4 regions of the Streptomyces sp. NEAU-YJ-81 genome follow, and region 3 is predicted to be linked to each of the others. Evidence: riboswitches for the same ligand, from Rfam matches in the RefSeq annotation. Region 3 holds a riboswitch; each other region holds the start of a gene.

What was found. Region 3 has a riboswitch for cyclic di-AMP ahead of J5X86_RS04780 (NlpC/P60 family protein). Riboswitches for the same ligand answer to the same signal wherever they lie in the genome.
Positions count from the first base shown of each region.
Region 1: another riboswitch for cyclic di-AMP. It lies ahead of J5X86_RS40205 (M23 family metallopeptidase); the one in region 3 lies ahead of J5X86_RS04780 (NlpC/P60 family protein).
Region 2: another riboswitch for cyclic di-AMP. It lies ahead of J5X86_RS00110 (M23 family metallopeptidase); the one in region 3 lies ahead of J5X86_RS04780 (NlpC/P60 family protein).
Region 4: another riboswitch for cyclic di-AMP. It lies ahead of J5X86_RS36070 (transglycosylase family protein); the one in region 3 lies ahead of J5X86_RS04780 (NlpC/P60 family protein).

Region 1 covers NZ_JAGFNO010000030.1:26,755-34,124, reverse strand. The annotation lists gene J5X86_RS40220 (DNA topoisomerase (ATP-hydrolyzing) subunit A) at 1-1,141, opposite strand, end outside; gene J5X86_RS40215 (pitrilysin family protein) at 1,455-2,825, shown strand; gene J5X86_RS40210 (pitrilysin family protein) at 2,822-4,228, shown strand; cyclic di-AMP (ydaO/yuaA leader) riboswitch at 4,526-4,689, shown strand; gene J5X86_RS40205 (M23 family metallopeptidase) at 4,704-5,498, shown strand; gene J5X86_RS40200 (GntR family transcriptional regulator) at 5,724-6,479, shown strand; gene J5X86_RS40195 (HPr family phosphocarrier protein) at 6,663-6,944, opposite strand; gene J5X86_RS40190 (bifunctional GNAT family N-acetyltransferase/acetate--CoA ligase family protein) at 7,135-7,370, shown strand, end outside.
Region 2 covers NZ_JAGFNO010000001.1:26,865-34,234, reverse strand. The annotation lists gene J5X86_RS00115 (PP2C family protein-serine/threonine phosphatase) at 1-720, shown strand, start outside; cyclic di-AMP (ydaO/yuaA leader) riboswitch at 968-1,137, shown strand; gene J5X86_RS00110 (M23 family metallopeptidase) at 1,149-2,339, shown strand; gene J5X86_RS00105 (aldo/keto reductase) at 2,452-3,396, shown strand; gene J5X86_RS50275 (hypothetical protein) at 3,496-3,804, opposite strand; gene J5X86_RS00100 (hypothetical protein) at 4,254-4,586, opposite strand; gene J5X86_RS00095 (helix-turn-helix transcriptional regulator) at 4,940-5,683, shown strand; gene J5X86_RS00090 (NUDIX domain-containing protein) at 5,688-6,158, shown strand; gene J5X86_RS00085 (DUF3427 domain-containing protein) at 6,169-7,370, opposite strand, start outside.
Region 3 covers NZ_JAGFNO010000001.1:1,094,814-1,102,183, reverse strand. The annotation lists gene pcrA (DNA helicase PcrA) at 1-1,369, opposite strand, end outside; cyclic di-AMP (ydaO/yuaA leader) riboswitch at 1,528-1,714, shown strand; gene J5X86_RS04780 (NlpC/P60 family protein) at 1,721-2,878, shown strand; gene J5X86_RS04775 (L,D-transpeptidase) at 2,989-3,774, opposite strand; gene J5X86_RS04770 (hypothetical protein) at 3,896-4,249, opposite strand; gene J5X86_RS04765 (C40 family peptidase) at 4,584-5,612, shown strand; gene J5X86_RS04760 (SDR family NAD(P)-dependent oxidoreductase) at 5,815-6,777, shown strand; gene J5X86_RS04755 (response regulator transcription factor) at 6,895-7,370, opposite strand, start outside.
Region 4 covers NZ_JAGFNO010000024.1:25,666-33,035, forward strand. The annotation lists gene J5X86_RS36065 (transglycosylase family protein) at 1-806, shown strand, start outside; cyclic di-AMP (ydaO/yuaA leader) riboswitch at 1,062-1,229, shown strand; gene J5X86_RS36070 (transglycosylase family protein) at 1,237-1,932, shown strand; gene eno (phosphopyruvate hydratase) at 2,187-3,467, shown strand; gene J5X86_RS36080 (septum formation initiator family protein) at 3,586-4,068, shown strand; gene J5X86_RS36085 (DUF501 domain-containing protein) at 4,138-4,686, shown strand; gene J5X86_RS36090 (Ppx/GppA phosphatase family protein) at 4,683-5,642, shown strand; gene J5X86_RS36095 (NAD(P)/FAD-dependent oxidoreductase) at 6,038-7,370, shown strand, end outside.

The DNA of each region.
Region 1 (7,370 bases), on a different contig from region 3:
GCCGGAACTCGCTGCGCCGCCGGACCACGTTGAAGCGGTGGTCGAGATAGACCTCCAGCAGCTCCTTCAGCCCCAGCGTGAGCGGCTGGCCGTCCACCAGCGCCACGTTGTTGATGCCGAAGGACTCCTCCATCGGCGTGAGCTTGTAGAGCTGCTCCAGCACGGCCTCGGGGTTGAAGCCGTTCTTGATCTCGATGACCAGCCGCAGCCCGTGCTCGCGGTCGGTGAGGTCCTTGACGTCCGCGATGCCCTGCAGCTTCTTCGCGCCGACCATGTCCTTGATCTTGGAGATGACCTTCTCGGGTCCCACGGCGAAGGGCAGCTCGGTGACGACCAGGCCCTTGCGGCGGGGCGTCACGTCCTCCACGGCCACCGTGGCGCGGATCTTGAAGGTGCCGCGCCCGGTCTCGTACGCGTCCCGGACGCCGCTCATGCCGACGATCCGGCCACCGGTCGGCAGATCGGGGCCCGGCACATGGCGCATCAGGGTGTCGAGGTCCGCGCCCGGGTGCCTGATGAGATGGCGGGCGGCGGCGATGACCTCGCCGAGGTTGTGCGGCGGCATATTGGTCGCCATGCCGACCGCGATCCCGGACGTGCCGTTGACCAGCAGGTTCGGATAGGCGGCGGGGAGGGTGACCGGCTCCTGCTCACTGCCGTCGTAGTTCGGTGAGAAGTCGACCGTTTCCTCGTCGATCGACTCCGTCATCAGCGAGGTCGCCGACGCCATCCGGCACTCGGTGTACCGCATCGCGGCGGGCGGGTCGTCGTTGCCCAGGGAGCCGAAGTTCCCGTGGCCGTCGACCATCGGCAGGCGCATGGAGAACGGCTGCGCCATGCGCACCAGCGCGTCATAGATCGACGCGTCGCCGTGCGGATGGAGCTTTCCCATCACCTCACCGACGACGCGGGCGCACTTGACGAAGCCGCGCTCGGGGCGCAGCCCCATCTCGTTCATCTGGTAGAGGATGCGGCGGTGCACGGGCTTCAGCCCGTCTCGGGCGTCGGGCAGCGCGCGCGAGTAGATGACCGAGTAGGCGTACTCGAGGTAGGAGCCCTGCATCTCGTCGACGACGTCGATGTCGAGGATGCGCTCCTCGAAGTCGTCCGGCGGCGGGGTCTTCGTGCTGCGGCGGGCCATCGCGCTTGCGGCTCCTTCAACTGCCGATGCGGGATCTGACGCGGACCATTGTGGCCCGGGCCGCCGACAAGTGTGGAACGGCCCGGGGTCGCAAGGGCCGGAGCGGGTCCCGAAACCGGGTCCGGCGGCCCCGTGTGACGGCCCCTCGAAGGGCGCCGCGCGGCGCCGGAGAGGCTGCGGAAACGGTTCGCGGCAGCTCGGGAGGACGGGAACGGACCGGAACTTCGCCAGATGTCCGTCCCCTTGCATACAGTGACAGAAGCGCTGCGCATGCGGCTGGCACGCGCTCCATCACGCGATCGAAGGGACGTACATGCCCATGGGTCACACGGCCACGCAGCAGGCCGGCTCCGGCGGCCTGAAAGCGACCGAGCACCGCCTGGCCAATGGCCTGCGCGTGGTGCTCTCCGAGGACCATCTGACCCCGGTCGCCGCGGTCTGTCTGTGGTACGACGTCGGCTCGCGCCATGAGGTCAAGGGGCGCACCGGCCTGGCTCACCTCTTCGAGCACCTGATGTTCCAGGGCTCGGCGCAGGTGACCGGCAACGGCCACTTCGAGCTGGTGCAGGGGGCCGGCGGCTCGCTCAACGGCACGACCAGCTTCGAGCGCACCAATTACTTCGAGACCATGCCCGCCCACCAGGTCGAGCTCGCCCTGTGGCTGGAGGCCGACCGGATGGGGTCCCTCCTGACCGCGCTGGACGAGGAGAGCCTGGAGAACCAGCGCGACGTCGTCAAGAACGAGCGCCGCCAGCGGTACGACAACGTCCCGTACGGCACCGCCTTCGAGAAGCTCGTCTCCATGGCGTACCCCGAGGGCCACCCGTACCACCACACCCCGATCGGCTCCATGGCCGATCTGGACGCGGCCTCCCTGGAGGACGCGCGGGAGTTCTTCCGCACCTACTACGCCCCGAACAACGCCGTGCTGTCGATCGTCGGCGACATCGACCCCGAGCAGACGCTCGCCTGGATCGAGAAGTACTTCGGCTCCATTCCCTCCCACGACGGCAAGCGGCCGCCCCGCGACGGCACGCTCCCGGAGGTGATCGGCGACCAGCTGCGCGAGGTCGTGGAGGAGGAGGTCCCGGCCCGTGCCCTGATGGCCGCCTACCGGCTGCCGCACGACGGCACCCGTGAGGCCGACGCCGCCGATCTGGCGCTGACCGTCCTCGGCGGCGGGGAGTCCTCCCGGCTCCACAACCGCCTGGTGCGCCGCGACCGCACCGCCGTGGCCGCCGGATTCGGCCTGCTGCGGCTGTCCGGCGCCCCCTCGCTGGGCTGGCTGGACGTGAAGACCTCCGGCGGTGTCGAGGTGCCGGCCATCGAGACCGCCGTGGACGAGGAGCTGGCCCGCTTCGCCGAGGAGGGGCCGACCCCGCAGGAGATGGAGCGGGCGCAGGCGCAGATCGAGCGCGAGTGGCTGGACCGGCTGGCCACGGTCGGTGGCCGGGCCGACGAGCTCTGCCGGTACGCCGTGCTCTTCGGCGACCCGCAGCTGGCGCTGACCGCCGTGGAGCGGGTGCTCGACATCACCGCCGAGGAGGTGCGGGCCGTGGCCGCGGCGCGGCTGCGCCCCGACAACCGCGCCGTGCTGGTCTACGAGCCCCTCCAGGGCGCCGAGGACGCAGCCGACACCGCCGAAGCCGCCGAGACCGACGCAGAAGGGGAGGCGGCCCAGTGAGCGACGCCGTCACCGCGACCATGACCTTCCACCCGCAGCCCAAGGGCGGTGCGCCCAAGCCGTGGGCGTTCCCGGCCCCCGAGCGCGGTGAGCTGCCCAACGGCCTTACGGTGCTGCGCTGTCACCGCCCCGGCCAGCAGGTCGTCGCCGTCGAGATCAATCTGGAGGCGCCGCTGGACGCCGAGCCGGCCGGGCTCGAAGGCGTCGCCACGATCATGGCGCGCGCCCTGTCGGAGGGCACCGACAAGCACGACGCCGAGGAGTTCGCCGCCGAGCTCGAGCGCTGCGGCGCCACGCTGGATGCGTATGCCGACCACCCCGGCCTCCGCGTCTCCCTGGAGGTCCCGGTCTCCCGGCTGCCCAAGGCGCTCGGACTGCTGGCCGACGCACTGCGCGCCCCCGCCTTCCCGGACGGCGAGGTCGAGCGGCTGGTGCGCAACCGGCTGGACGAGATCCCCCATGAGCTGGCCAATCCGGCCCGCCGCGCCTCGATGGCCCTCTCCGCGGCCCTCTTCCCGGCCGAATCGCGGATGTCCCGGCCGCGCCAGGGCACCCAGGAGACCATCGAGGGCATCGACGCCGCGGCCGTGCGGGCCTTCTACGAGGCGCATGTCCGCCCCTCCACCGCGACCGCCGTCATCGTGGGCGACCTCACCGGGGTCGACCTCGACGGGGCGCTCGCCGACACCCTGGGCGCCTGGACGGGTGGGGCGGGCGCGCCGCGCACGGTTCCCCCGATCGTCGCGGACGACCTCGGCCGTGTGGTGATCGTCGACCGGCCTGGCGCGGTGCAGACCCAGCTGCTCATCGGGCGCGTCGGCGCCGACCGCCATGACCGGGTCTGGCCCGCGCAGGTGCTCGGCACGTACTGCCTCGGCGGCACCCTCACCTCCCGCCTCGACCGTGTGCTGCGCGAGGAGAAGGGCTACACCTACGGGGTGCGCGCCTTCGGCCAGGTGCTGCGCTCCGCGCCCCCGGCGCCCTCGGGCGGCTCCGCGGGCGCCGCCATGCTGGCGATCAGCGGCTCGGTGGCCACCGAGGTCACCGGGCCCGCGCTGGAGGACCTCTGGAAGGTGCTGCGCACGCTGAAGGAGGAGGGGCTCACCGACGAGGAGCGCGATGTCGCGGTGCAGAACCTGGTGGGCGTCGCCCCGCTGAAGTACGAGACGGCGGCGTCCGTCGCGGGCACTCTCGCCGACCAGGTCGAGCAGCACCTTCCGGACGATTTCCAGGCGCAGTTGTACGCCCGCCTCGCGGAGACCGGCACGGTGGAGGCGACCGCTGCGGTGGTGTCCGCCTTCCCGGCGGACCGGCTGGTCACGGTGCTGGTCGGGGACGCCTCGGCGATCGAGGAGCCGGTCCGGGCGCTGGGCATCGGCGAGGTGCGCGTCATCTCCGGCTGAGCCGCCCGGAGTTGGCCGGTTGGCCGGATCCGGACCAAGAACCGGCGATCCGGCCGGCTCACTGACGATCCGGGTCCGCTGACGATCCGGCAGCCGGTCCCGTCAACGAGCTCACAGCGGAAGGACCCTGGCCCCGTAAAGGTGCCGGGGTCCTTCCTTCATGCCCGATTTGCGGGAGTGACAGCTTGTTTGGTTTGTGGCGAGAGCAACAAAAAACCGGAACCGTTTGGTGATCGAAAGCGGGCCCGTTTAGCGTCAGTCCGGCTGTTCGCCAGCAACCCGCCGCACCCGCGGCACGGACAGTCATCGCCGAGTCCCCGTACGGCGCGAGCCAGGGGAGCCGGGGACCCACACGTCCCCAGGGGTGAATCGGGCGCCTTCCCCGGCCGGGGGAGGAGTCCGTAGGAGACCTTCCTGCTCCGAACCCGTCAGCTAACCCGGTAGGCGAGAAGGAAGGAAAGGAGTGCGCCTCAGCATGGCGTCCACCCGCACTGCCACCGGGAAACACCGCCGCACCACCAAGATCAACGTCCGCACCGGCGCGAACGTCGTGGGCATCACCACCGTCGCCTCGGGCGTCGTCGCCGGGATCACCGGACAGGCGTTCGCGGCCGACACCGGCCCCAGCCCCCAGCAGACCGGTCTGACCCAGGCGATCGTGATCGGCGACGGGATCGCGGACCACATCGAGGCCCAGGCGCAGTCCCAGGAGACCGCCGCCGAGCAGGCCGCCGCCAAGGCCAAGGCGGAGGCGATCGCCCGCCAGGAGGCCGCCAGAAAGGCGGAGGCCGCGGCGAAGAAGGCCAAGGCCGAGCGCGAGGCCAAGGAGCGCGCGGCGCGCGAGGCCGAGCGCAAGCGCCTCAACACCTTCGAGACGCCGATCGGCGGCTCCTACGTCTCCACCGGCTACGAGGCGGCCAGCGGTCTGTGGTCCTCCGGCAGCCACACCGGCATCGACTTCCACGCCTCCTCCGGCACCTCGGTGCACTCCGTGGGCATGGGCGAGATCGTCGAGGCGGGCTGGGGCGGCTCCTACGGCAACAACGTCGTCATCAAGATGAACGACGGCACCTACACCCAGTACGGCCACCTGTCGTCGATCAGCGTCTCGGTCGGCCAGAAGGTCACCCCCGGCCAGCAGATCGGCCTGTCGGGCGCCACCGGCAACGTCACCGGACCGCATCTGCACTTCGAGGCCCGCACCAGCCCGGACTACGGCTCGGACATCGACCCCCTGGCGTATCTGCGCTCGCACGGCGTCAACGTCTGACCTCGCGGGACTCCGCGCACGCCCGCGGTCCCGCGAGAATCCGAGAAGGCCCCGTCCCCCGGACGGGGCCTTCGGCGTGCCGCGCCGCCGGCTGACCAAAAAATATCCATGAAATGCACTCCGCCATCGGAAATGACGTCCGATTGGAATAGAGTCGTTCAATGCGCGTTCCATGGATGCGTTTCGCGGGCGTTAAGGCGGAGGTTCGACAATGTGGGACCGGAAGTGAGCGGGGATACGACCGCGGTCCAGAGCGGTCGCCGGATTTCGGCGCATGCGGTGTGTACGGCGATTCGCGACGACATCGTCTCCGGCACATATCAGCCCGGCAGCCGGCTCACCGAGGAACTTCTCGCCCGGCGCTACGGCGTCTCGCGGGTGCCGGTCCGAGAGGCCCTGCGCACCCTGGAGTCCGAGGGCTTCGTGACGACCCGCCGACACGCGGGTGCCTGCGTCGCCCAGCCCTCCGAGCGCGAGGCGGCCGATCTGCTGGACATCCGGGCGCTGCTGGAGCCGCTGGGCGCCGCACGGGCCGCACAGCGCCGCACCGAGGCCCATCTGAAGGTGCTGCGCGGGCTGGTCCGGCTCGGCCGGGAGCGGGCCCAGCACGGCCGGCTCGGTGAACTGCGGCCGCTGGGCGACTGGTTCCACGAGACGCTCGCCCAGGCGTCCGGCAGCCCGAGCCTGGCCGCGATGCTCGTCCAGCTGCGCCGCAAGACCGTGTGGGTGTACGCGGCCGCTCCCGCGCCGCAGCCCGCACCGCCCGGGGGCGCCCGGCGCCCCGACCCGGCCGCGCGGGCCGTGGAGTCCTGGGCGGAGCACGGCGCGCTGGTGGACGCGGTGGCGCGCGGCGACGCCGACCGGGCGCGGGCGCTCGCCGCGGCGCACACCGAGCGCGCGCTGGCGGAATACCGGCAGCGCCGCCCCACCCCGGTGAGGGCTTCGAAACATTCCGTAAACACGGCGAGCGGCCGGAATTAACAGCGATCCCGTATACAACTCTCGGGAATTCCCGGCGCGGTTTCGCGGCGCCCGGTTCTCGGTACTCCGAGTCGGGATGGAAACGGAAAAACAGCGGGGCCGCGGTGACCGTAATGGTCACCGCGGCCCCGCCGTGTCGAATCCTTGATTCACACGGGAATCACCTGTGAATCAGAGGGGGGATCAGACGGTCTCGGGAAGCTCCTCGAGGCCCTCCGCCACCAGCTTCGCCAGCCGGTCGAGCGCGACCTCGGCATCGTCCGCGTCGGAGGCGAGGACGACCTCCTCGCCGCCCTGGGCGCCGAGGCCCAGCACGGCCAGCATGGAGGCGGCGTTGACCGGGGTGCCGTCGCCCTTGGCGATCGTGATGGGGACGCCGGCGGCGGTGGCCGCCCGGACGAAGATCGACGCAGGGCGGGCGTGCAGGCCCTCGGCCCAGCCGATGGTGACGCGGCGCTCAGCCATGGTGTTGCCCTTCAGGTGTGACGGGTGCTGTTGTCTAGACCAAAATCATACGGTGTCCGGATCCACCCGGTCTATGTCCGAGTGAGCCCGGGCATGCCCGGACTGGCCCGATACGGACCTTCCCCCGACACTCGGCCCCGACGCAAGGGTGTCCACCATCCGGACCGGGCGGGCCCGTACCCTGGGCCCCATGCGGAGCCCGTCGGACCATCACGCCTACCCGACCCACTGGGAAGCCGATGTGGTGCTCCGGGACGGCGGCACGGCACAGATCCGTCCCATCACCCCCGATGACGCCCAGCGGCTGGTCAGCTTCTACGAGCGGGTCTCGGACGAGTCGAAGTACTACCGCTTCTTCGCGCCCTACCCCCGCCTCTCCGACCGTGACGTCCACCGCTTCACCCACCACGACTACGTCGACCGGGT
Region 2 (7,370 bases), 1.1 Mb from region 3:
GTACGCGGCAAGGGGCTGCAGGCGGTGGAGGTCGTGGCGATCCTCCTCGGCTGCTTCCGGGAGGCGGCGGAGCAGGAGACGACCCTGGAGGCGCTCGTGGGCCGTCTGGAGCGGGCCCTGCAGCGTGAGGGTGCCCGGCGGGCCGACCTGGAGGTGTTCGAGGGGTTCACGACGGCCGTGGTGGCCGAAATTCCGCGCGGCGACTCCACCCTGCGGCTGATCAACCGCGGCCATCCGGCGCCGCTGCTCATGGCGGAGGACGGTGCGGTGCGTGCCCTGGAGCCGGAGATGTCGGCGCTGCCGGTGGGGATGGGGGAGTTGGCCGGGTGGCCGGACCGGGTGATGGAGCTGGGGTTCGAGGAGGGGGAGACGCTGCTGCTGTTCACGGACGGGGTGACGGAGGCCCGGGACCGCAATGGCGAGTTCTACGACCCGGAGAAGCAGCTGCGCGGCCGCCGCTTCGCCGATCCGCAGGAGCTGCTGGACGCGCTGGTGGCCGATGTCGAGCGCCATACGGACGGCGGGACATCGGACGACATGGCGCTGCTGGCGGTCCGCCGGACCCCGGCCCGCGGGAACGGACGGGGGAACGGGCAGGGCAATGGGCAGGGCAATGGGGGCAATGGGCAGCGGGACGGCCGAGGGAACGGGCACGACGGCGACGGCGGTGCGAGCCGCGGCGGCCATACGAGGGACAGCGGCGTCCCACACCGTCCGTAGCCGACCGGGTCCATACCGTGCGTAGTCGACCGAGCCCCCTCCGCATAACAATTGCTGCACGATCGGTCCGCACGCGTTTTTGCGAACCTTTGGCCAATGCGTCGACTTGCCCCCATCTGTCCCCTCTTGGGCGCTAAGTTCATGCCAAAGGTGCGCGGATTCCTCAGAACAGCTTGGAATCACATCGCGCTCTCTATTAACGTTCGATAACGCAGCGCGGTCGTCACAACCGTCGCAAGGGCGGCACCGTGCGCCGTCGCCGAATCCCGTACGCACACCGGCAGTACCGCACCACCAGCAGCACCAAGGGAACCGGGGAACCAACACCTTGGGGTGAATCGGGTCGAACCTGACCCGTAGGAGACCTTCCTGCTCCGAACCCGTCAGCTAACCCGGTAGGCGAGAAGGAAGGAAAGGAGTGCGCCTCCGTGGCGTCCAACAGGTCTGCCCTGGACGAGGCCCCGTATCGCACACGGGGAGGCGGTTTGGGGACCGCCACCGCCTACGGCCCCGGCTTTGACGCCGGCGGCGGGATGAGCTCCGGGGACGGCCACTTCGCCCCCGACGATCGGTACCTGGACGCGCATGGGGACGCGTTCGAGGGCCCGGGTGCCGGATTCGAGACCGAGCCCTGGGAGGAGTGGAACCCCACCGAGGAGTCCATCGCTCCCGTACGCGGCCGGCACCGCGTGGCCAAGCAGCGCGGCGGGACCATGGCGCGCAGCGGCGCCGTCCTCGGCGTCGGCGTGATCGCCGCGGTCGGTGCGGGCGGTATGGCCAGCGCCAAGGACCGTCCCAAGCCGCCCATTTCCATGCCGGATCTCGGCCACGTCGCCGATGAGGTCAAAGCCAGCCTGCCCGCCGCCAAGGACCTGCCCGGCATCGGCTCCTGGACGTCGGACGACAGCAGCGGCCCGCAGACGGCCGCCGCCCCCCTCTCCCAGGCCGGCCTCACCAGCGAGGACGAGCAGCGCGGCACCACCGACGCGGGCGAGGCGCTCCGCGCCCGCATCCTCCAGCAGGCCGAGAACCAGCAGAACGCGGCGGACGAGGACAGCCGCACCGCCGCGGCGAAGGCCGCCGCGGACAAGGCGTCCGACCAGGCCGCGGAGGTGGCCGCCCAGCGGAAGGCCAAGGCCGAGGCGGAGAAGAAGGCCGCCGAGCAGCGGGCGAAGGAGGCGGCGGAGAAGAAGGCCGCGGCCGAGCGCCAGGCCAGACTCGCCGCCGCGTACACCCTCCCCGTCGGCTCGTACACCCTGACCGCGAGCTTCGGCCAGGCGGGCGACATCTGGTCGGCCGACCACACCGGCCAGGACTTCGCCGCCCCGACCGGCACCCCGGCCAAGGCGGTGCACGGCGGCACCATCACCCAGGCGGGCTGGGCCGGTTCGTACGGCTACCGCATCGTGCTGACCCTCAGCGACGGCACCGAGATCTGGTACTGCCACCTGTCGTCGATGGTCGTCACCTCGGGCAAGGTGACGGCGGGCGATGTCATCGGCCGCGTCGGCGCCACCGGCAATGTGACCGGCCCGCACCTCCACCTCGAGGTCCGGCCCGGCGGCGGCTCGCCGATCGACCCGATGCCCTGGCTGCGCCAGCACGGGATGAACCCCTGATACTCCGGCGGCTCTGGCGCTCTCTCCCCCCTTGACGCCAGGGCCGCCGGTTTACGTCCCGACGGGGCCGCCCCCAGGAACAACCCCGCCCAGCCACCCGTTGTAAAAACGTATGGCTGACAACACACAGAAGATCGGTGATCTGTCCGTTTTCCCGTTTGCCCTGGGCGGGAACGTCTTCGGCTGGACCGCCAACGAGGCCGAGTCCTTCCGGGTGCTCGACGCCTTCGTGGCGGCGGGCGGCAATTTCATCGACACCGCCGATGTCTACTCCGCGTGGGTGCCGGGCAACGAGGGCGGCGAGTCCGAGACCATCCTCGGCAACTGGTTCGCCTCCCGGGGCAACCGCTCCTACGTCGTACTCGCCACCAAGGTGGGCGCCGGCTCCCCGGAGCCCCGCGGTCTGACCTCGTCCGCCATCAAAACGGGCGTCGAGGAATCCCTCCAGCGGCTGCGCACCGACTACATCGACCTCTACTACACCCACTACGACGATCCGTCGGTGCCGGTGGAGGAGATCATCACCACCCTGGACGAGCTGGTCAGAGAGGGCAAGGTCCGCGAGGTCGCCGCGTCCAACGTCAGCGCGGAGCGCCTGGAGGCCCAGCTGGCCTTCTCCACCCAGGAGAGCCTGGCCCGCTACGTCGCCCTCCAGCCGCACTACAACCTGGTCTCGCGCGACACCTTCGAGGGCGACTTGGCCGACGTCGCCGCCCGCCACCACCTGGCGACCATCCCGTACTACTCCCTGGCGTCCGGCTTCCTCACCGGCAAGTACCGCCCCGGCACGGCGGTCGACAGCCCCCGCTCCACCGGCGCGGCCAAGTACCTGGAGACCGAGCGCGGCCAGAAGGTCCTCGCCGCCCTGGACGACGTCGCGGCCAACCACGCCACCGAGCCCACCACGGTCGCCCTCGCCTGGCTCCTCGCCCAGCCCTCGGTCGCGGCCCCCCTCGCCAGCGCCCGCTCCGTCGACCAGCTCCCGCCCCTGCTGGCGTCGGTCGACCTCAAGCTGACCCAACCGGAACTGGACCTGCTGACCTCGGCGTCGGACTGAGCGGAAGACGGCGGGGCGGGCGCCGTAGGACAGCGGGCGGGCAATAGGACCCGCCCGCTGCCCCAGTCAGGGATACGCCTGAGGACCCCTACGTACGGCCTACGACCCCGACCGCCGATCGGCGAGGGCCCAGGACGCGAGGGCAACGCCACCGGCGACGGCGAAGACGGACGGCCAGGCCCCGATCTTCTTCGCCAGCGGATGCGACCCGGCGAATGCGGTGACATACGCCGCACTGAGCGCGGCGGCGGTTCCGGTCCCTGCCTTCTCCCGCCACCCCCGAGCAGCCACTGCCCCCGCAGCCGCGAGGGCAACCCCACCCAAGGGCCGCCTCTTGGTCCACCGAGCCACCGAATACCCCCCAACCAACCCACCCGCAGCCACAACCCCCGCCGGCATTCCAGCCATCCCCATACCTCCCACTCCAAGGATCTCCTCGCCCTGACCCTACGCAGCAGGCGCTCCGAACGGACTCGCAAGCCCCAAACGGACGCGGGTGACCCGAGTTGACCCAGCCCCGGCTCACCCCCGCCGACCGCATCCGCACTGCCACAACAAGTCCCGCCACGCGCGACTCGAGTGGGATTCCGCCACGCGGCCTCAGTACTTCTGTCGGCCACCTGGATAACGGACCGGCTGACGGCACTCCGGCGCGTCTTCGGGCGCAGGCTCGTCGCCAAGCGCGTAACACAAGGCGGCGTGCAACTGCTCCGCTTCCACCACCGTCAGCACCAGCGATGCCAAAGACGCGCGACCGGGCCGGAGCACGTGAAGCGGCAGCTCAAGCAGACCGCCCTTCGCAGGAAGCAGACCGCGCCCCGGGGCCGGACCGACCTGCCAGCCTCCTGGCACCTCACTCATTGCGCCCCCTCATCCGTGCGAGCCGCTCCGTCACTCTCGGCCTCGTCGGGCGCTGGGATACGCCCGCCGCGACTCTCCGAGATCCGGAGAGCGTCTTGCAGCGCTTCGATCAGACGGTTCGAGAGGTAGCGGAGCTCTCGGGCGTCCGCTTTCCGGTCGCTGAGCATCAGGCGGGCGTGGCCGATGAGTTCAGTGCCCATCTGGAGCTGGACGGCTTCCATTTCGTCAGCCAGCTTCGAGAGGTAGCCCGTGCTGTCCGCATCGGAGACCAGATAACACCGCTGCCCTGCGGGGCCGGGCCACGGCAGCAGACGGGGACGTACGCTCACAGCGTCACCGCCACCGCCACCGCCACCACAGACACACGTGCCGTGCGAACCGTCGGTGTATCCGCATCCACACATGCCATGGCGGGCCGGGCCCCAACGGCGCGATGACGGGCTGGTGCGGGCACTACCAGCCACAGCAGCCATTCCACGGGTCGGGCGATATTCTCCTGCACGTTGACGCTCCTTCACAGCGTTGACCACGCTCCCGGGCCGCCTGCAACGGTCGCGGGAGTCTTTTCGCGATCATCGCGCTGTGATCAGGACGTAGGAACCTCCCTTAAACCCCACTTCGGGACGTCCCGCGTCGGGTAAAACGTCCCTAGTGCCGTCCCGACATGTGGGGAGAGACTCAGGTGCCGAACGAGAGGCTACGTGCCGTCATGACGTCCGGAGGCTGGACATACGCCACCCTCGCGGAAAAGGTCGAGGTAGATCCCAAATCCGTTGAAAGATGGGTCAACCTCAACCGTACGCCGCGACGCAGCACGGCCATCCTGGCAGCAGAAACGTTAGGAGAAGACGTGCACGCCCTATGGCCAGCGCTCCGTCAAGCACGCCCCGCCCGCGCGGTCAGCCCCGAGCTTGTGGCGCTCTACGACCAGCGTGCGGACATCCCCGTGTCCACGTTCGTGGAGATGCTGACGCAGGCCCGCGAACAGATTGACGTGCTCGTATATGCCGCCGTCTTCCTGCACGAGGCGTACCCCCGCCTCAACGATCTTCTGCGGGAACGTGCCGCCCAAGGCTGCGCCATACGTGTTGCGGTCGGGGACGCTGACAGCCCCAACGTCCAGCAGCGGGGCCAGGAAGAGAAGTTCGGCCACGGCATCGAATCCCGCTGTCGGCTCGCTCTCCTGCACTATCGCCCCCTCATCGACACCCCGGGCGTCGAAGTGCGGACGCACGGAACGACCCTCTACAACTCGCTCTATCGTGCGGATGATCAAGTCATGGTCAACGCCCACGTCTGGGGCGTGAACGCGTACGGCGCGCCCGTCTGGCACCTGCGCCGACACGGCGAGGGCGGCATGTTCGACACCTACGCTCAGAGCTTCGACGCCGTATGGGCGACGGCGACGCCGGTACAGGGAGTGTGACCTCGTGGCGCGGACCGAGTACTACGACGATCCGGACGCCCCCGAGCCGAACAGCTTGGTTGTCGCCGCATCCGCTGTCGTCACCGACGAGAGCGGCCGCATCCTGCTCCAGCGCCGCCAAGACAATGATCTTTGGGCACTGCCCGGCGGTGGCATGGAGATGGCCGACTCCCTACCGGGCACGGCTGTCCGTGAGGTCAAGGAAGAGACCGGACTCGACGTGGAGATCACGGGACTCGTCGGCACGTACACCGACCCGCGTCACGTCATCGCCTACACGGACGGCGAGGTCCGCCGACAGTTCAACGTCTGCTTCACCGCCCGCATCGTGGGCGGCCAACTGGCGATCTCTGATGAGTCCACGGAACTGCGGTTTGTCTCGCCGGAGGAACTTGCCGAACTCCCCATGCACCACACACAACAGCTCCGGCTTCGTCACTTCCTGACCCACCGCGACCGGCCATACCTTGGCTGACCCACGAACGCTACCCCGCTGCAATGGCCGAGTAGGTCCAGACATCGGCGGGCAGCTCATGCTGGAGTCGCCAGACAATGCCCATGGGCTTGCTGCCCTCGTGGGATTCGTATTCGGCAGGGCCGAGCAGCATCCAGGGCTGAGGCCCTCCAATGTCCGTCTTCTTGTAGCGCCGGACGAAGAGCAGCACATGGGATCCTCGTTCCCTGTGCTGCTGGTAGCGCTGCCCCGTGGGGGAGGAGCCAGATGTTTGGTTCTGCGATTCCCAGTGGAAGCGGTCCGGGCTCATCGCGAAGTCCTTGTACCGGGTCTGCGGCGAGAAGTCCTTATCGTCCTTCTCGAGCGTAATGAGGAGCGCATCCGTCTGGATGCCTTCGCACCACTTCACACCCTCGCGGAAATTTCCTGGCACGAAGGCGCCTACCTCTGCCTGTCCGAGAGCAGGGAGAATTTCCTCCCGGCTGTACGAAGCATGGATGGCCAGCGGTAGGCCATCGTGCTCACCCAAGAGTGGGATGGGGTAGTGGTCGGTGTGCTCCAGGTTGTACTCCAGCACCTGGCTCAGTTCGCTTCGGAAGGCGCTCTGCTGGCGCAACGACTCAAAGCCATCGGCATAGTTGCTGAACCCACCGCCCAGTGGCCACAAGGAGAAGAAGAGCATCCGTGCGTACCCCTGCCCTGAGGGGTCGAGTGAGTCATACCCGGGGGCGTCGTCGGCGAGCATCCGACGGTAGGCATTTACGCGCTGTGGGTCACCGACATGAAGAAAAGCTGAGACGCGTTTGAGAAGTGCGGCCTCCCCTTCGGGGGGCTCGCCGGTGAGGAGATTGGCTCGCCTCAGCAGGCCCGTCCATGAGTTGTTGGCCCGGTAGAGCTCCTTGAGCTCGCGGCGGCTCTCGCGAAGGTAGGCGTCGAGTCGCGGCTCGGCATACGCAGCAACCTCTTGCGCCAACTGCCGTACGTTGACGTTGATCTGGCTTTTGATGTTGTCCAGGATCCGTTCCTTGGACTTTCGGTCCAGGATGATCTGGCAACCAGAAGGGAGCTGAGGAAAGTCTCGCTCCATGTGCTCAGTTAGCCGGTGACGGGTGAAGTTCGTCAGCGCACGGAACTGCTCTTCGAATCGGAACTCCTTGCGGTGCTGGCCGATGAAGTCGAGCACGGTGAGGACGGGCTTGTCTGGCGTACGCCGAAGCCCCCGGCCAAGCTGCT
Region 3 (7,370 bases):
AGAAGCGCACGCCGCCGACGACCTTGTACGGCAGCCCGACCCGGATGAAGATCTCTTCGAAGACACGGGACTGGGCGTTGGTCCGGTAGAAGACCGCCACGTCACCGGCCTTGGCGTCGCCCGCGTCCGTGAGCCGGTCGATCTCGTCGGCGACGAACTGGGCCTCGTCGTGCTCGGTGTCGGCCACATAGCCGGTGATCTCGGTCCCGGCGCCGGCCTCGGTCCACAGGTTCTTCGGGCGGCGGTTCTCATTGCGCTCGATGACCGCGTTGGCCGCGCTCAGGATGGTCTGGGTGGAGCGGTAGTTCTGCTCGAGGAGGATCGTCCGCGCGGTGGGGTAGTCCTCTTCGAACTGGAGGATGTTGCGGATCGTGGCGCCCCGGAAGGCGTAGATCGACTGGTCGGCGTCGCCCACCACGCACAGCTCGGCTGCCGTGGTCTCCTCGGTGTCCGTGCCCACCAGCTCGCGCACGAGGGTGTACTGCGCGTGGTTGGTGTCCTGGTACTCGTCCACCAGGACGTGCCGGAAGCGGCGGCGGTAGTGCTCGGCCACGTCCGGGAACGCCTGGAGCAGATTGACCGTGGTCATGATGATGTCGTCGAAGTCCAGTGCGTTGGCCTCGCGCAGCCTCGCCTGGTACATCGCGTACGCCTCGGCGAGCGTCTTCTCAAAACCGTCCGTGGCCTGTCCGGCGAAGGTCTCCTCGTCGATCAGCTCGTTCTTCAGGTTGGAGATCTTGGCGCTGAAGGACTTCGGCGGGAACCGCTTGGGGTCGAGATCCAGATCCCGGCAGACCAGCGACATCAGCCGCTTGGAGTCGGCGGCGTCGTAGATCGAGAACGACGAGGTGAAGCCGAGCCTCTTCGACTCGCGGCGCAGGATGCGGACGCAGGCGCTGTGGAAGGTGGAGACCCACATGGCGTTCGCCCGCGGGCCGACGAGCTCCTCCACCCGCTCCTTCATCTCGCCCGCCGCCTTGTTGGTGAAGGTGATGGCGAGGATCTGGCCGGGGTGCGTGCCGCGGGCGCCGAGCAGATAGGCGATGCGGTGGGTGAGCACCCGGGTCTTTCCGGAGCCGGCGCCCGCGACGATCAGCAGCGGCGAGCCGGTGTGCTCAACGGCGGCTCTCTGCTGCTCGTTCAACCCCTCGAGCAGGGCGGACGGGTCCACGACGGGCCGCGCGGCACCGTCCCGGTAGTGGGCCTCCCGGGGCACGGGCGCGTCGAAGCCGCCGCTGAAGAGGTGATGCGGCACGTCCTCGGCACCATCGGGGCCGGGGTGCGCCGAATCCTCGGGCGGCGGTGGTGGCTCCTGGTTCGGAGGAGGCCCGAGGTCCGCCAGGAAGCTGTCGTCAAAGAGGCTGCTCATCGCTCCCCGAGTCTAGGCCGCCCCACTGACAGCCGATGCCCGAACATCACGAAACGGTTTCGGGCAAAACGGCCACCAGTCTTCACAGGAGCCCCACGTGTTGGCTACCGTCCTGCGTCAGGCGGCCCGGAAGATCCGTCGGCGAACCACGTCGGCACGGGCTGCCTCCGCCGAGTCCGGCACCGCCGTAAGGCGCCCGGAGCCGGGGACCCGACAACGCAACACCGGGGTGAATCGGCCCGAAGCGGCGTGGCACGGAAGTGCCGCCCGGACACGGCCGTAGGGCAACCTTCCGTACCGCCCGAACCCGACAGCTAACCCGGTAGGCGGTCCACGGAAGGAGCGCCTCCCTTGGCGTCGCATCGCAAGCCGCGGAGCCGAATACCGGCCCCGCTCACCGGTCACGGCCGCCGTACGGCCGTCGGGTTCACCACGGCCGCCCTCGCATCCGTCACCCTCCTCTCCCAGACGGCCAACGCCGCGCCGGGCGACGACCCCAAGCCGGCCACCCAGTCGATCGACAAGGTCAAGGAGAAGGTCGACACCCTCTATCACCAGGCGGAGAGCGCCACCCAGCGCTACAACGCCGCCAAGGAGCGCGCCGATCAGCAGCGGGCCAAGGTCGACAAGCTGCTGGACTCCGTCGCCCAGCGCACCGAGAAGCTCAACGAGGCGCGACGCACGCTCGGCGCCTACGCCACCGCCCAGTACCGCGACGGCGGAATGGCCCGCTCCGCCGCGACCCTGCTGTTCTCCAACGATCCGCAGGACGTCTTCGACCAGTCGCATCTGATCGACCGGCTGACCGGTCGGCAGAAGCAGGCCGTCGACGACTTCCAGAAGCAGCAGGCGAGCGCCGCCAAGGAGCGCGGTAAGGCCGGCGAGAGCCTCGCCTCGCTGACCGCGTCGCAGAAGCAGCTGAAGACCCAGAAGAAGACCGTCCAGGACAAGCTGACCGAGGCCCGGCGGCTGCTGGCGAATCTGACCGCCAAGGAGAAGGCGCGGCTGGCGGCGATCGAGAAGAAGAAGGCGGAAGAGGCCCGCCGTAAGGCGGCCGCGCTCGCCGAGAAGCAGCGCCAGGAGGCCGCGCGCAAGAAGCAGCAGGAGCAGAACGGAGACAGCGGCTCCGGTTCGACGGCGCCCTCGGCCCCCGCCAACAGCTCCAAGGCGGCCCAGGCCATCGCCTTCGCGAAGTCGCAGCTCGGCAAGCCGTATGTCTGGGGCGCGACCGGTCCCAGCTCCTTCGACTGCTCAGGGCTGACGCAGGCGGCCTGGAAGACGGCCGGGATCTCGCTGCCGCGCACCACCTGGGACCAGGTGAAGGCCGGTACGCGCGTCTCGACGTCCGAACTCCAGCCGGGCGATCTGGTCTTCTTCTACGACGACATCAGCCATGTCGGCCTCTACGTCGGCGACGGGATGATGATCCACGCGCCGAAGCCGGGCGATGTGGTGAAGAAGGCGCCGATCACCGAGATGCCGATCTACGGGAGCGTGCGGCCCGCGTAGGACACGAGGGCCGCGCAGGACACGAGGGGGCCGTGCGGGCCCCCGATGTGCCGCTGCCCGGGGCTGGGCCCCGGGCAGCGGCATCGTCACGTCATCGGCTCATGTGCCGTTCACGTGCCGGGCTTGCGCCCGTAGACGTACACGTCGTCGCCGTTCTTCAGCAGGCTCCAGTACTTCTTGGCCTCGCCCGTGCGCATGTTGACGCAGCCGTGGGAGCCGGGCGGGGACCATACGCTCCCGGCAATCGAGTGGAACGCCTGACCGCCGTCGAAGAACTGGCTGTAGGGCATGGCGACCTTGTAGAGCGTCGACCAGTGGTCGATGTTCCGCCAGTAGATCTTCTTCAGCCCGGTGCGGGTCTCGAAGCCGTTCCGCCCGGACCGCACCGGCACCGGCCCGTAGACCAGCCGGGAGCCGTCCTGGATCCAGCTGAGCTGCCGGGTGAGGTCGACGCAGGCGATGCGGCCCTTGTTGGTCGGGCACTTCTTCGCCGCGTTCGGGTTGTGTCCGGCGGCCTTCTGGGCGTTGATCAGGCTCATCACGCCCGAGGTGATCGGGCCCGCGTAGCCGATCGTCGGGCTGATGCCGTGGTTGACCTGGAACTTCTGGATCGCGAGGCAGTCCGCCCGCGACTGCCGCCCGTCCACGGGGCGGCCCAGGAACCGCTCGGCCTGCTTCTGATACGGCCCCACGCTGGTCGTGCACGACGACGCGGCCATGGTCGCCGGTGTCACCGATCCGGCCGACCTGCCCAGCGGCCGTGCCTGGGCCGGCCGTGCCTGAGCCTGCGCCGGACCGGCGACGGCGACCGCGAGCGGCACCGTCATCCCCGCCAGCCCCAGCACGAGGCCCGCGCGCCGACCATGCCTGCTTCTGACTGCCCCCACTGCCCCCATGGCCACTCCTCTCGACTGCCTCGCTCTTTACCCAGACAGCTCGCGAGTGCAAACGGTTGCCTCAGGATCGTGTCGAAAAGGTGTCGGAATTGTCTCGGGATTACCTCAGATGATCAGCTCGTCAGGTCCACAGCACGGCGATGAAAATGTTTGCCGTTGTCAAGGCACCTACCGCACCGAAGGCGGCAGACTCTACCTTCTCCTCGTCGCGCTTCACATACACCAGGCCGAGGACCACGATCAGCAGCGCCAGCTTCACACCGATCTTGATGTTGTTGACACTGTTGTCGTCGGCCTGATTGAGCCCGACCAGCGCCGCGCCGGTGACCAGCATGGTCAGCGCGCCGTGCAGCATCGCCGGGGTCATCCGGGCCTCGCCCGCGCCCATCGCCTTCAACTGCGAGAAGAAGCCGCCGAGCAGCGCGCCGATGCCGACGATATGCAGGCCGACGAACACGTGAATGAGTACGTCCATGGCTCCGGAGACTAACCGCGCGCATATCATCACCCGGCACTCGGGTGGGCCCCTATCGACGCTTCGGTCACGGCAGCCCCACACTCCCGACCACCCCACTCGCCGGGCGATCAGCCGCCGTCACGGGAGCGACGAAATCCGTGCACTCCCGTTCAATCCCCCGCACGACCCCCGGTTTCCGGCCTAACTTCCTCCTCCAGGCGGCAGTCCGCTTCCCGTCAACTGAGGGTCCCCGCCTCACGGCGGACTGCCGCCTGTCCGTCCGCTCCCCATGAGGGTCCAGGATCAGCGGAATGTCCTGGAATGCCCAAGAAAGACCAGGTGAACCGCCGCAGTGGCGTCGCACAGGAAGCCCAAGCAGCGCTCGCTCACCAGCAGCACCGCCCGCGCGGCCGCGCTCCTCGCCCTCACCGGCGCCGCGTCCGCCACCCTCCTCGACGGCACCGGGCACGCCGAGAACCGCCTCACCCCCGCGCAGGTGAAGGCGAAGGTCGATCAGTACCAGCGGCAGGCCGAGGAGGCCACCGAGAGGTACAACGGCGCGAAGGACAAGGCCGACAAGGCCCGTGCGGCGCTGGACGCGCTGCGCGACCAGGCCGCCCGCCGCACCACCCGGCTCAACGCCGCGCGCAACGCCCTCGGCGCCTTCGCCACAGCCCAGTACCGCTCGGGCACGATCGCCCCGGCCCTCCAGCTCGCCCTGTCCTCCTCCCCCGGTCAGTACCTTCAGCGCGCCTCGCTCGCCGAGCGCGCGGGCAACCGCCAGGCCGTCCTGATCGCCTCCGTCGGCCGTCAGGAGCGGAAATTACGCCAGGTCCGCGGCGAGGCGGCCGACCGCCTCGCCGCTCTGCGCGCCTCCCAGACGGCGGCCGCCCACCACAAGCGGACCGTCCAGCAAAGGCTCGCCGCCGCCGATCGCCTCCTCGACCGGCTGACCCTCGAGCAGCGACAGCGCCTGCTGGCGGCCCAGGACGGCGACAAGGCCGGTGCCGACGGCACCGCCTCCCCCACCGCGGGCCGCGCCGCCCGCGCCGTCTCCTACGCCTACGCGGCCCTCGGCAAGCCGTACGTCTGGGGCGCCACCGGCCCCCACGGCTACGACTGCTCCGGGCTCACACAGGCCGCCTGGCGCGCCGCCGGGGTCGCCCTGCCCCGCACCACCTACACCCAGATCAACGCCGGCCGGCGCGTCACCCGCGACCAACTGGCCCCCGGCGACCTGGTCTTCTTCTACTCCGGCGTCAGCCATGTGGGCCTCTACGTCGGCGACGGCCGCATCATCCACGCCCCGCGCCCGGGCGCCCCCGTCCGGGTGGCCTCCGTCGCCGACATGCCCTTCGCGGGAGCGGCCCGCCCGGCGTAGGTGTCCCGGGCCGGTCCCGCGGGGCCGGTGGGTGACGGGGACTTGTCGGCGAGGGGACGGCGGCTGACGGGGGTCTGTCGGCGGGCGCCACCGGATGACGGCGCTCTGTCGGTGGGGCGTCGGTCGCAACCGTAAGGCTGACATGTGGCCGCGTCAGCCACATTCGGTCACCGGTCCGCCCTCACGAACGCCAGGAGCCCCCATGCCTTCCACCGACTCGTCCGAAGCCTCAACCGCGCCATGGGACGTCCATCGGCTGCCGCGCGCCGACGGTAAGACCTTTCTGGTGACCGGAGGCAACGCGGGGATCGGGTACTTCGTCGCCGAACAGCTCGCTGGTACGGGAGCCACCGTCGTCCTCGGCAGCCGGGACGCGGACAAGGCGGACGCCGCCACGGCCTCGATCCGCTCCCGGGTCCCCGAAGCCCGGGTGCGGCATATCCGGCTGGACCTCGCCGACCTCGCCTCGTTGAAAGCCTCCGCGGAAGCCCTGCGGACGGACCGGCTGGACGCGGTCGTCCACAACGCCGGGGTGAAGTTCGACCAGCCGCCCCGCCGTGAGACCGGGGACGGCCATGAGGCGATGTTCGGGATCAACCACCTCGGGCACTTCGCGCTGACCCACTGGCTGGCACCGCTGCTGGCGGCCGCCCCCGAGGGCCGGGTCGTCACCACGGGCAGCTTCGCGGCCACGTCCGAGCGGCTGGACCTGGACGACCTCGAGAGCACCCGGGACTACCGGCCGGACCGCACCTATGGACGGTCGAAACTGGCCCAGATGCTCTTCGGCTTCGAACTCGACCGCCGGCTGAGGACGGCCGGCAGCACGGTGCGGAGCGTGGTCACCCACCCCGGTGGCGCGCTCGACTCCCTCACCCCGTCCCGCCCGCCCCTCCACACCCCCACGACCGGCGAACGGCTGCGCGGGCTGCCCGCCGGAATCCTCGTCCAGGGCAAGGAGGCGGCCGCCTGGAGCGCCGTACGGGCGGTTCTCGACCCGTCCGTCAGCGGCGGCGAACTGTGGGCCCCGAGGGTCTTCGGCCTCCGCGGCACCCCCCGCCGCCGGCCCGTCCGAGGTCATCTGGCGGATGCGGAGGTCGCGGCCCGCCTGTGGTCGGCGAGCCGCGACCTGACGGGGGTCGAGCCGGAGTTCGGCCTCGGGTGAGGCCCATCGGTCACGGCGCGTAGCCCGTCCGAGGGGGCCCTGCGGCTGCTGTCGATGATCGGCACGCAGCGCATGGAGATGCCGGGCTGAGCGGCCGCGGTCCGCCCCGTTTCCAGCTCAGACCAGGCGGCGGGCCGTCGCCCAGCGGGTCAGCTCATGGCGGTTGGAGAGCTGGAGCTTGCGCAGCACCGCCGAGACATGGCTCTCGACCGTCTTCACCGAGATGAACAGCTGCTTGGCGATCTCCTTGTAGGCGTAACCGCGCGCGATGAGGCGCAGCACCTCGCGCTCGCGCTGGGTGAGCCGGTCCAGGTCCTCGTCCACGGGCGGGGCGTCGGTGGAGGCGAAGGCGTCGAGGACGAAACCGGCGAGGCGCGGCGAGAAGACCGCGTCACCCTCGGAGACCCGGAAGATCGCGTCGACGAGGTCGGTGCCGGTGATGGTCTTGGTCACATAGCCGCGGGCGCCGCCGCGGATGACCCCGATGACGTCCTCGGCGGCGTCCGAGACGGAGAGCGCGAGGAAGCGCACCGGGCGCTCCTGATCGGCCATCAGCGAGGCGCTGCGGCGCAGCACCTCGACGCCGCCCCCGC
Region 4 (7,370 bases), on a different contig from region 3:
AGGACTACGGCGGTACGGAGTACGCCCCGCGCCCCGACCTGGCCAGCCGCTCCCAGCAGATATCCGTCGCCGAGTCGATCCTCGGCGACCGCGGTCCCGACGCCTGGCCGAGCTGTGCGCTGGGTGCGGGGCTCACCGACGGCTCCGGCGCCCCCGATGTGGACCCCGGTGGCACGGCCACCCGGGACCCGGGGGCGGGCCGGGGCGAGGCGGGGGACCGGGAGCGGGACGGCTCCTCCTCCCCGGAGTCGGACCGTTCGGGGACGTCCGACGGCGCCGGTAAGCCGGATTCGTCCGGATCGACCGAGAAGCCGGAGGCCCCCCACACTTCCAAGTCCCCCGACGGACTGGACGGCTCGGCATCGGACACCCCGACGTCGGACGGTTCGGCCTCGGACACCCCGACGTCGGACGGTTCGGCCTCGGACGACCCGGCCTCGGACGGCTCGGACGACTCGGCGTCGGACGGCTCGAAGGGATCCTCGGCGGATCCCTCCGCCGACCCCTCGCCCTCCGGCCGCCACCGCGGCTCCCCGGATGCCGGGGAGCGGGCCGAGGACGGCGATTCGGCGGACGGGCAGCCCTCCGGACGCCACGCCTCGCGCGACGCCGCGGACCGCGACCAGAGCCCCACGGACGACGATTACACCGTTCGCCCCGGTGACAATCTGTCAGGCATCGCCGAGGACCGGAATGTGTCCCGAGGTTGGGAAGGGCTCTACGAGAGCAACGAGGACCTCATCGGAATCGACCCCGACCTGATCATCCCTGGTCAGCGACTTGACCTCGCCATCAGGGAGCAGTGATTCGGGGGGAATTGCCCGATCTGGTTCCGGTGAGACATACATCTCGTCACAATTTCCGGGGCGCACCTCGTGTCCGTTCTCTCCTCACCCGGCCCTACCTGCGCCGATGTGGGCCGGGTGAGATCAATTACAGCCCCATTCGCTGCCATTGGGGTGTTTGAACGTTCTCGGGAGGTGTGTTTAACGTCTTTCCGCTCGCCACCGCGGGCACCGTCGATCGTCACGCCGAATCCTGCCGGCGGTCGGGGGGAATCCGACGCGTCAGCGCCGAAGGCAGGAGCGGGGGACCCAAGGTAGGTGCCGAGTGGCCTGTGGACACGGGCTCGTCGGCTAGGGGTGAAGCCGGGAGCGATCATCGCGACCGGCCGGGCAACTCACGTCCGAACCCGACAGCTCACCTCGTAGGCGTCGGTGAGGAAACGAACCAACGATGCTGAAGTCCAACGGGAAGCACCGCCGTCCCTCCAAGGCCACCCGTATCGCCGCGCTCACCGGTCTCGCCGGTGCCGCCGTGGCGGCGCCCCTCATCGGGGCGACCTCCGCCTCCGCCGCCACCAGCTCCCAGTGGGACCAGGTCGCGCAGTGCGAGGCCGGTGGCAACTGGTCGATCAACACCGGCAACGGCTACTACGGCGGCCTGCAGTTCTCGAGCTCCACCTGGGCCGCGTACGGCGGCACCGCCTACGCGCCCACCGCGGACAAGGCCAGCAAGAGCCAGCAGATCCAGATAGCCGAGAAGGTCCTCGGCAGCCAGGGCAAGGGCGCCTGGCCGGTCTGCGGCAAGGGTCTGACCTCCGGCGGCAGCCCGTCCGCGCCCTCCGCGCCGTCCGCGCCCTCCGGTTCGCAGGACCAGCCGTCGGCCTCCACCAAGTCGGCTCCGGCCGCCCAGCCTGCCCAGCCGAAGGCCCAGCCGCACACCGCGCCCGAGCGCGCCACGCGTGAGCAGCCCCGCGGCCCGATCAAGAAGGGTGACGGCGAGTACAAGGTCAAGTCCGGCGACACTCTCGGCAAGATCGCCAAGGAGCACCACGTCAAGGGCGGCTGGAAGAAGCTCTTCAAGCTGAACGACGACATCGTGGAGAAGGCCGACCTGATCTACCCGGGCCAGAAGCTGCACCTCGGCTGAGTCACGGTCGCAGCCGCGGCCTGAGGCCGCCGCGCGAGAACCCCTGAGACGAGCCCCGGTCGGGCGTGCCGCCTCTATGGCGCGCCCCATCGGGGCTCCCTCATTGCCCGATTCACCAGAAATCTGGATATGTGATTCGGAATCTGGCTTTTTGTGTCACGCCCTCGTCTCGTGGGGCGGGCGAACGCGGGGTGCAGCCCTCCCGGCCCGTTAGGCTCGTGCTGCTACCGCAGACCCATACGAAGGAGAACCTCGTGCCGTCCATCGACGTCGTCGTAGCTCGCGAGATCCTCGACTCGCGAGGCAACCCCACGGTCGAGGTCGAGGTCGGCCTCGACGACGGCAGCACCGGCCGTGCCGCCGTTCCGTCCGGCGCCTCCACCGGCGCCTTCGAGGCCCTCGAGCTCCGTGATGGCGACAAGAACCGCTACAACGGCAAGGGCGTGGAGAAGGCCGTCCTCGCCGTCATCGAGCAGATCGGCCCCGAGCTGGTCGGCTACGACGCCACCGAGCAGCGTCTGATCGACCAGGCGATGTTCGACCTGGACGCCACCCCGGACAAGTCCTCGCTCGGTGCCAACGCCATCCTCGGCGTCTCCCTCGCGGTCGCGCACGCCGCCTCCGAGGCGTCCGACCTCCCGCTCTTCCGTTACCTCGGCGGCCCGAACGCCCATCTGCTGCCGGTCCCGATGATGAACATCCTCAACGGCGGGTCGCACGCCGACTCCAATGTGGACATCCAGGAGTTCATGATCGCGCCCGTGGGCGCGGAGTCCTTCTCCGAGGCCGTGCGCTGGGGCGCCGAGGTCTACCACACCCTGAAGTCCGTGCTGAAGGAGCGCGGCCTGTCCACCGGCCTCGGCGACGAGGGCGGCTTCGCGCCGAACCTCGGCTCCAACCGTGAGGCCCTCGACCTGATCCTCGAGGCGATCAAGAAGGCCGGCTACCAGCCGGGCCAGGACATCGCGCTCGCGCTCGACGTCGCCGCCTCCGAGTTCTACAAGGACGGGTCGTACGAGTTCGAGGGCAAGTCCCGCACCGCCGCCGAGATGACCTCGTACTACGCCGAGCTGGTCGCCGCGTACCCGCTGGTCTCCATCGAGGACCCGCTGAACGAGGAGGACTGGGACGGCTGGAAGACCATCACCGAGCAGCTCGGCGACAAGGTCCAGCTGGTCGGCGACGACCTCTTCGTCACCAACCCGGAGCGGCTCGCCCGCGGTATCGACAGCGACACCGCGAACGCCCTGCTGGTCAAGGTCAACCAGATCGGCTCGCTGACCGAGACCCTGGACGCCGTCGAGCTGGCCCAGCGCAGCGGCTACAAGTGCATGATGTCGCACCGCTCCGGTGAGACCGAGGACGTCACCATCGCCGACCTGGCCGTCGCCACCAACTGCGGCCAGATCAAGACCGGCGCCCCGGCCCGCTCCGAGCGGGTGGCCAAGTACAACCAGCTGCTGCGCATCGAGGAGATCCTCGACGACGCCGCGGTGTACGCGGGCCGCTCGGCCTTCCCGCGCTTCAAGGGCTGACCTGCGTACGACCTCACGTAGCAGACACGTCTGACACCCGTCCCCGGCCGCGGTCCCGTACCGTGACCGGGGACGGCGTTACGCGTCACTCAAGCGAAGTCATCTCCGGGGAGGCGACGTGCCGGCGGATCGCGAACGGTTCTCCACCGCGACCAGGCTCAAGGCGCTCGGCGAGCACGCCGCCGCCCGGGTCTACCGGGTGCGGACCAAGCGCCGCCGGGGCCGGCTGACCGGCCGCGCGGCCCTGCTCGCGCTGGTCGTCTGCTCCCTGGTGGTGGCGCTCGCCTACCCGATGCGGCAGTACATCTCCCAGCGCTCCGACATCGCCGAGCAGCGGAGCGAGGCCCAGCGAGCCCGCGAGGACGTGAAGAAGCTGCGCGAGCGGAAGGCCCGGCTGCGCGACCCCGCCTACACCGAGCAGCAGGCCCGGGAGCGGCTGCACTTCCTGATGCCGGGGGAGACCGGCTACAGCGTGGTGGACGGCAGCGGCTCCACCGAGCGCTCCACCGACCAGGGCGCGGCCGGCCGCCCCTGGTACTCCAACCTCTGGGACGCCGTGGACACGGCGGACGCGGCGGGGGCGGGCAGCGCGCGCCGCTGAGGCGCCGCGCTGTGGCCGCCGGTCGCACCCGGTGACGAATCGAAACGAAGAAGAAGAACTTTCCCACTCATGGATACGCCCCCGCCCCAGACGGAGCCCACCGCGCCCACCGACGCGGACATTCACGCCGTACGGGAGCAGCTCAGCCGCGTGCCCCGGGGTCTGCGTGCGATCGCGCACCGCTGCCCCTGCGGCAATCCGGACGTCGTGGAGACCGCGCCGCGGCTCGAGGACGGTTCGCCCTTCCCCACCCTCTATTACCTGACCTGTCCGCGCGCCGCGTCCGCGATCGGCACGCTGGAGGCCGAGGGCGTGATGAAGGAGATGACGGCCCGGCTGGCCACCGACCCCGAGCTCGCCGCCGCCTACCGCGCCGCCCACGAGGACTACATCGCGCGCCGTGACGCCATCGAGGTGCTCCAGGGCTTCCCCAGCGCGGGCGGGATGCCGGACCGGGTGAAGTGCCTGCACGTCCTGGTCGCCCACGCCCTCGCGGCCGGGCCCGGTGTCAATCCGCTCGGGGACGAGGCGCTCGCGATGCTGCCGGAGTGGTGGCGCAAGGGCCCGTGTGTGAGCCCCTGTGGGGCCGAGGGCGCGAGCCGGGAGGGGAGCGCATGACCCGCGTCGCCGCCGTGGACTGCGGCACCAACTCGATCCGGCTGCTGGTGGCCGACGCCGATCCGGCCACCGGGGAGCTGATCGAACTCGACCGCCGGATGAAGATCGTCCGGCTGGGCCAGGGCGTGGACCGCACCGGCCGGCTCGCCCCCGAGGCCCTGGAGCGCACCTTCGCCGCGTGCCGCGAGTATGCGGAGGTGATCAGTGAGCTGGGCGCCGAGCGCATCCGCTTCGTGGCCACCTCCGCCTCCCGCGACGCCGAGAACCGCGAGGAGTTCGTGCGCGGGGTCGTGGAGATCCTGGGCGTGGAACCCGAGGTGATCACCGGGGACCAGGAGGCGGAGTTCTCCTTCACCGGGGCCACCAAGGAGCTCAAGGGCCATGATCATGTGGCCGGGCCGTATCTGGTGGTGGACATCGGCGGCGGTTCGACGGAGTTCGTCGAGGGCGGCGAGCGGGTGCGGGCGGCCCGCAGTGTGGACATCGGCTGCGTCCGGCTGACCGAGCGCCATCTGGTGGCGGACGGCCAGATCACCGATCCCCCGACGGAGGATCAGCTCGCCGCCATAAAGGGCGATGTGGACGCGGCGCTGGACCTCGCCGAGCGGACCGTGCCGCTCACCCGTGCCTGCCGTCCCGCGGACGGCCACGCACTGGTCGGGCTGGCCGGTTCGGTCACCACCGTGGCCGGGATCGCGCTGGGTCTGCAGGAGTACGACTCCTCCGCGATCCATCACTCGCGGATCACCGTCGACCAGGTCCGCGAGATCACCGCGAAGCTGCTCGGCTCCACCCACGCCGAGCGGGCGGAGATTCCGGTGATGCACCCGGGGCGGGTCGATGTGATCGGCGCGGGGGCCCTCATCCTGCTCTCGATCATGGAACGGACCGGCGCCGAGGAGGTCGTGGTGAGCGAACATGACATCCTCGACGGGATCGCCTGGAGCATCGCCTGAGCGGGCGGAATAACGTATGAGCGGCCACGGAACCCCCTTCGGGGGCCTTCCGTGAACCGCCTCCGAGAAAGTTCGTGAAACTCTTCACATGAAAAAGGCGCCTGGTGGCCGACCGATGCGGCCCTCCGGGGCGGTTTCGGTGGCCGTGCCCCGTCGCTGACCGGATCGTGAGGTGTCAGCGGGGTGTCGCGGGCCCCGGCGCGGACCGCTTGGTCTACTCCCGAGTTCAACCACAAGCCCTGCTCAGAGGGGGCGGGAACGTGCCGATCCGCCTTGTGGTTCCCCTCTGCCGATATGGCATCCATCACGGGGGCGGCGGAGTGTAGCAGATACTGTCACCATGCTTGTGAAGGGGCTCACGAGGTCCCCCTCGGGGGGTGCTGGATACTCGAAACATGAGCACCACGGAGCGTCCCAGGATCCTCGTTGTAGGCGGTGGGTACGTAGGCCTGTACGCGGCACGCCGCATCCTCAAGAAGATGCGGTACGGCGAGGCGACCGTCACGGTCGTCGACCCCCGCTCGTACATGACGTACCAGCCCTTCCTCCCCGAAGCTGCGGCCGGCAGCATCTCCCCGCGCCACGTCGTGGTTCCGCTGCGGCGCGTGCTCCCCAAGGCGGAGGTCCTCACCGGCCGAGTGTCGACCATCGACCAGGACCGCAAGGTCGCCGTCATCCAGCCGCTCGTCGGCGAGACGTACGAGCTGCCCTTCGACTACCTGGTCATCGCCCTCGGCGCGGTCTCCCGCACCTTCCCGATCCCCGGTCTCGCGGAGAACGGCATCGGCATGAAGGGCATAGAGGAGGCCATCGGCCTGCGCAACCACGTCCTCGAGCAGCTCGACAAGGCCGACTCCACCACGGACGAGGAGATCCGCCGCAAGGCGCTCACCTTCGTCTTCGTCGGCGGTGGCTTCGCCGGCGCGGAGACCATCGGCGAGATCGAGGACATGGCCCGTGACGCGGCCAAGTACTACCCGAACGTGAAGCGCGAGGACATGCGCTTCGTCCTCGTCGACGCCGCCGACAAGATCCTCCCCGAGGTCGGCCCGAAGCTGGGCCAGTGGGGTCTGGAGCACCTCCAGAAGCGCGGTGTCGAGGTCTACCTCAAGACCTCGATGGACTCCTGCATCGACGGCCATGTCGTCCTCAAGAACGGCCTCGAGGTCGACTCCAACACCATCGTGTGGACCGCCGGCGTCAAGCCCAACCCGGCGCTGGCCCGCTTCGGCCTGCCGCTCGGCCCGCGCGGCCATGTGGACACCGCCCCGACCCTCCAGGTCCAGGGCACCGACTACATCTGGGCCGCGGGCGACAACGCCCAGGTGCCGGACCTCGCCAGCGGCGAGGGCGCCTGGTGCCCGCCGAACGCCCAGCACGCGCTGCGCCAGGCCAAGGTCCTCGGCGACAACGTGATCTCGGGCATGCGGGGCTTCCCGCAGGGCCAGTACAAGCACGCCAACAAGGGTGCCGTCGCGGGCCTTGGCCTCCACAAGGGCGTCGCGATGATCGTCTTCGGCAAGATGAAGATCAAGCTGAAGGGCCGTCTCGCCTGGTACATGCACCGTGGCTACCACGGCATGGCCATGCCGACCTTCAACCGCAAGATCCGGGTGATCGCCGACTGGACGCTGGGGATGTTCCTCAAGCGCGAGGTCGTCTCGCTCGGTGCCATCGAGAACCCCCGCGAGGAGTTCTACGAGGCCGCCTCCCCGGTCAGCGCCGCCG